Regions from separate parts of the Pseudomonas sp. LBUM1676 genome, predicted to be linked through region 2. Evidence: predicted binding sites of a transcription regulator. Region 2 holds the regulator's gene; the other holds the start of a gene.
The links. The regulator sigma-54, encoded in region 2, starts transcription at its own class of promoters, with help from an activator protein. The targets are predictions, from matches to a motif close to ANTGGCATNNANNTTGCTNT.
Positions count from the first base shown of each region.

Region 1: the regulator sigma-54 is predicted to act here: its motif matches at 1,113-1,132, upstream of flgB (flagellar basal body rod protein FlgB).

Region 1 covers NZ_CP166777.1:5,450,146-5,453,119, reverse strand. Annotated here, with positions in the region: gene cheR (protein-glutamate O-methyltransferase CheR) at 1-811, shown strand, start outside; gene flgB (flagellar basal body rod protein FlgB) at 1,175-1,582, shown strand; gene flgC (flagellar basal body rod protein FlgC) at 1,586-2,029, shown strand; gene flgD (flagellar hook assembly protein FlgD) at 2,045-2,767, shown strand; gene ACA041_RS25185 (flagellar hook protein FlgE) at 2,799-2,974, shown strand, end outside.
Region 2 covers NZ_CP166777.1:877,750-880,723, forward strand. Annotated here, with positions in the region: gene ptsN (PTS IIA-like nitrogen regulatory protein PtsN) at 1-418, opposite strand, end outside; gene hpf (ribosome hibernation-promoting factor, HPF/YfiA family) at 431-739, opposite strand; gene ACA041_RS03945 (RNA polymerase factor sigma-54) at 814-2,307, opposite strand; gene lptB (LPS export ABC transporter ATP-binding protein) at 2,492-2,974, opposite strand, start outside.

The sequences.
Region 1 (2,974 bases), 2.3 Mb from region 2:
GGATTTTGAACAGTTCCGGGTCTTCCTGGAAAAAGCCTGTGGCATTTTGCTCGGTGAAAACAAGCAGTACCTGGTCTCGAGCCGTCTCAACAAACTGATGGAACAGCAAGGCATCAAGTCCTTGGGTGAACTGGTGCAGCGCATCCAGACCCAGCCGCGCAGTGGCCTGCGTGAAATGGTGGTGGATGCCATGACGACCAACGAAACCCTGTGGTTTCGTGACACCTATCCGTTTGAAGTCTTGAAGAACAAGGTGCTGCCCGAAGCGATCAAGGCTGCCCCCGGCCAGCGCCTGCGGATCTGGTCGGCGGCGTGCTCGTCGGGCCAGGAACCCTATTCGCTGTCGATGTCCATCGATGAGTTCGAGCGGGTCAACCTGGGCCAGTTGAAGATGGGCGTGCAAATTGTTGCCACCGACCTGTCCGGGACCATGCTGAACAACTGCAAGACGGGCGAGTACGACAGCTTGGCCATTGGCCGCGGCCTGTCGCCGGAGCGCCTGCAGCGTTATTTCGATCCCAAGGGACCGGGACGCTGGGCCATCAAGGCGCCGATCAAGAGTCGGGTGGAGTTCCGCTCGTTCAACCTGCTGGACAGCTACGCGGCCCTCGGCAAGTTCGACATCGTGTTCTGCCGCAACGTGTTGATTTACTTCTCCGCCGAGGTGAAGAAAGACATCCTGTTGCGGATTCACGGGACGTTGAAGCGCGGTGGTTATCTGTTCCTCGGCGCGTCCGAAGCGCTGAACGGTTTGCCGGATCATTACCAGATGGTCCAGTGCAGTCCGGGGATTATTTACCAGGCTAAGTGATGGGGCGGTAGCAAAAAAAAGGGAGTCCTAGGGGCTCCCGTTTTTTTGCCTGCTCATTCCTCAAACCCACCACCCATCCCCTGTGGGAGCGAGCTTGCTCGCGATAGCGGAGTGTCAGGCGACGAAGATGTTGACTGACACGACGCCATCGCGAGCAAGCTCGCTCCCACAGGGTCAGGCGGTATTCTCCAGACCGTGTGAAGCGGCAGAAAAGCGGCAGCCAGCGGAAACCGGTTGCCGCTTTTCTGGCATTGCCGGCTTGCCCCCGCCCCTAAAGCCCCGGTTTACGGGCATTTCTGAATTTGGCATGACGCTTGCTATGTCCATTGTACGAAAAATCAGGTCACCCGAAGGTTTCCCGACATGAGCATCAGCTTCGATAAAGCGCTCGGTATCCACGAACAGGCCTTGGGCTTTCGCGCCAAGCGCGCCGAAGTCCTGGCCAACAACATCGCCAACGCCGACACCCCGAACTACAAGGCTCGGGATCTGGACTTCTCGAAGGTGCTCGCCGAGCAGAACGAAAAGACCAAGGGCGGTCATTTCGCCTTGAATATGACCAGCAGCCGGCATATCGAAGCCGAAGGCCTGGGCGATGGCGACGAGTCGCTGCTGTATCGCACGCCGATGCAAGCGTCGATCGACCAGAACACCGTGGACGCTCAGCTTGAGCAATCGGCCTATGCGCAAAACTCGGTCAACTTCCAGGCCAGTTTCACCCTGCTCAACAGCAAGTTCAAAGGGTTGATCTCAGCCCTTCGTGGAGAATGATTCATGTCCCTCGCCAGCGTTTTCAACATTGCCGGTAGCGGCATGAGTGCCCAGACCACTCGCTTGAACACCGTCGCCAGTAACATCGCCAACGCCGAGACGGTCTCGTCGAGCATCGACCAGACCTATCGCGCGCGTCACCCGGTGTTCGCCACCATGCTCCAGGGCAGCCAGAGTGGCGGCAGCGATTCGCTGTTCCAGGACCAGGGCGCGGCCGGCCAAGGCGTGCAAGTGCTGGGCGTGGTCGAAGACCAGAGCAATCTGGACGCACGTTACGAGCCCAACCACCCGGCCGCCGACGCCAAGGGCTACGTCTACTACCCCAATGTCAACGTGGTGGAAGAGATGGCTGACATGATTTCCGCGAGCCGTTCGTTCCAGACCAACGCCGAAATGATGAACACCGCCAAAACCATGATGCAGAAGGTTCTGACCCTCGGTCAGTGATAAGGGACGACTCAGATGAGTGTTATCGATACCACCAGTGGTCTGAACCTAAACGACATCCTGGCCAACTCCTCGATCAAGACCAACACCAATGCCGACGGCCTGGCCTCGGCAACGGGCAGCGCCACCGGCAAAAAAGCCCTGGGCAAGGATGCGTTCCTGCAGTTGCTGGTCACCCAGCTGAAAAACCAGAACCCGCTGGAGCCGCAGGACAACGGCGAGTTCGTCGCCCAGTTGGCGCAGTTCAGTAGCCTGGAGGGGATCACCACGCTCAACGACACCGTGACGGGCATTGCCGGCAACTACAACTCGTCCCAGGCATTGCAGGCTTCCTCGCTGGTGGGACGTTCGGTCGTCGCACCGGGCGACAAAGCCGTGGTCGACACCTCCAAGAGCATGACCGGTACGGTGGTGATCCCGGATTCAGTGGCCGGCGCCACCTTGAAGATCACTGACAAGGACGGCAAGGCCGTTCGCACCATCGACCTGGGCAGCCAGGCAGCCGGCAACGCCAGCTTCATCTGGGACGGCAAGGACGATGCCGGCAAAACGGTTGAGTCGGGCACTTACACCTTCGCCGCTTCGACCACCATCGATGACAAGGCTGTAGCGCTGATCACCCATCTGCCGGCCACCGTTAACAGCGTGACCATCAGCCAGACCGGCGGTGAGTTGATGCTCAACCTGGCCGGGTTGGGCAGCGTCGCCCTGTCCAAAGTACAAACCATTGGTATGTAGAGCCGACTAACACGGCACAACGGAGTGGAATATGTCTTTCAATATCGGCCTTAGCGGTCTCTATGCAGCCAACAAACAACTGGACGTGACCGGCAACAACATCGCCAACGTCGCCACCACCGGTTTCAAATCGTCCCGTGCCGAATTCCAGGACGTTTACTCGGCGAGCAAGCTGGGGACCGGCAGCAAGGCCGTCGGTAGCGGTGT
Region 2 (2,974 bases):
TGCTCGGGGCGCTGCGCAGTTTTTCACGCACTTCCTTGCGGTCGAGCATGCTGGCGATCTGGCGCAACAGCTCCAGGTGCGCATCGGTAGCGGCTTGCGGGACCAGCAGAACGAACAGCAGGTCAACCGGGGCACCGTCGATGGCGTCGAAATCGATGGGGGCGTCCAAGTGCATCAAGGCACTGACGGGCGTAGTGCAGCCCTTGAGGCGACAGTGAGGGATGGCGATGCCGTTGCCAAAACCGGTCGAGCCGAGTTTTTCACGGGCAATCAGAGCCTCAAAGACGTCTTGCATCTCCAGATCCGGTACTTCGCGGTGGATCAGGTTGGCAATTTGTTCGAGGGCTTTCTTTTTACTGCCGCCCGGCACGTTCACGAGGGAACGGCCGGGGGTCAGGATGGTTTCAAGTCGGATCATGAGTTGGGAGTGTTAACGACCGGTTGCGCCCTGGAGGAGGCTCTGGGTCTTTTCCTTATGCTTTTTGAGTTGGCGATCCAGCTTGTCGGTCAGCAGGTCGATCGCGGCATACATGTCAGTATGCTCAGCGTTGGCGACCACTTCTCCGCCGGGGATATGCAGCGTGGCTTCGATTTTCTGCAGCAGCTTTTCGACGTTCATCGTGACTTGCACGTTGGTTATCTTGTCGAAGTGCCTCTCCAATCGGTCGAGTTTTTCGCCGATGTAGGTGCGCAGAGGTTCGGTCACTTCCAGTTGGTGTCCACTGATGTTGACTTGCATACAGCTTCTCCTTCGTTGCCAGTGCATAAAGCGGTAGACCCGATGATCTACCACTGGAACGCTGTGGCGTGGCTCTACATCAACCGCTTGCGTTCGCTCGAAGGCGCGATCCCGAGGGATTCGCGGTATTTGGCGACGGTGCGGCGAGCCACCTGAATGCCTTGTGCCTCCAGTAAACCAGCGATCTTGCTGTCACTCAACGGCTTTTTCTGATTTTCCGCCGCAACCAGTTTTTTGATGATCGCGCGGATCGCCGTTGACGAGCATTCGCCGCCTTCGGAGGTGCTGACGTGGCTGGAAAAAAAGTATTTCAACTCATAGATGCCCCGAGGGGTATGCATGAATTTCTGTGTGGTCACTCGTGAAATCGTCGATTCGTGCATACCCACCGCTTCAGCGATGTCATGCAGCACCAGCGGTTTCATGGCTTCGTCGCCGTACTCCAGGAAGCCGCGCTGATGCTCGACGATCTGGGTGGCCACTTTCATCAGGGTTTCGTTGCGGCTTTGCAGGCTCTTGATGAACCAGCGGGCCTCTTGCAACTGATTGCGCATGAAGGTGTTGTCGGCACTGGTGTCGGCACGGCGCACGAAGCCGGCGTATTGGGCATTGACCCGCAGCCGTGGCACCGATTCCTGATTGAGCTCCACCAGCCAGCGCTCGTTGTCCTTGCGCACGATGACATCGGGGACGACGTACTCGGCTTCACTGGACTCGATCTGCGAGCCAGGACGCGGGTTGAGGCTCTGGACCAGTTCGATCACCTGGCGCAGCTCATCTTCCTTGAGCTTCATGCGACGCATCAGCTGGCTGTAGTCGCGGCTGCCGAGCAGATCGATGTAGTCGGTGACCAGGCGCTTGGCCTCGGCCAGCCAAGGGGTCTTGGCGGGCAACTGGCGCAATTGCAGGAGCAGGCATTCGCCCAGGTTGCGGGCGGCGATGCCGGCCGGTTCGAATTGCTGGATGCGATGCAGGACGGCTTCTATTTCGTCGAGTTCGATGTCCAGTTCCGGGTCGAAGGCTTCGAGAATTTCCTCGAGGGTTTCGTCCAGGTAGCCCTGATTGTTGATGCAATCGATCAGGGTCACGGCGATCAGGCGATCGGTGTCGGACATCGGCGCCAGGTTCAGTTGCCAAAGCAGATGGCTTTGCAGGCTTTCACCGGCCGATGTACGGGTGGTGAAATCCCACTCGTCGTCATCGTTGCTCGGCAGGCTGCTGGCGCTGGTCTGGTAAACGTCTTCCCACGCGGTATCGACGGGCAGTTCGTTGGGAATGCGCTCGTTCCAGTCGCCTTCCTCGAGGTTATCCACCGTCGGGGCGGTTTCCTGGTAAGAGGGTTCCGAAACGTCGGCGTTGGGTTGCTGTTCGGCTTTGTCGGCCAAGGGGTCGGCATTATCGAAGTCGTCGCCTTCTTCCTGGCGTTCGAGCATCGGATTGGACTCCAGGGCCTCCTGGATTTCCTGTTGCAGGTCCAGGGTCGACAATTGGAGCAGGCGGATGGCCTGTTGCAGCTGCGGTGTCATCGTCAGCTGCTGGCCCATTCTCAGGACTAGCGATGGTTTCATGGCAGGGGCTTAACACCTTATTCGCCGGCGCACATGCGCCATCCACTACAGGGCGCCGAAGCGCCAAACATAAGCAAATTATATGCCCGAAACTTTAGCGTTTGCCTAGAGCGCTGTAACAATAAAAAAGTGTTGATTTTTTATCGAGACAAGCGCTTGAGCGACAAGCTGGACACCTCAGCGCTTACAGGCGGAACTCATGGCCCAGATACACTTCCTTGACCAGTTCGTTGGCCAGGATGGTGGCAGAATCGCCTTCGGCGATCAGTTGGCCATCGTTGACGATGTACGCGGTTTCGCAGATATCCAGGGTTTCGCGGACGTTGTGGTCGGTGATCAACACACCGATGCCCTTGGCCTTGAGGTGATGGATGATCTGTTTGATGTCACCCACCGAAATCGGGTCCACGCCGGCGAAAGGTTCGTCGAGGAGGATGAATTTCGGGTTGGTCGCCAGTGCGCGGGCGATTTCCACCCGGCGGCGTTCACCACCGGACAGGCTCATACCGAGGTTGTCGCGGATGTGGTGGATGTGGAATTCCTGCAGCAGGCTTTCCAGCTCTTTGCGGCGGCCGGCCTTGTCGAGTTCCTTGCGGGTCTCGAGAATCGCCATGATGTTATCGGCCACCGAGAGTTTGCGGAAGATCGACGCTTCTTGCGGCAAATA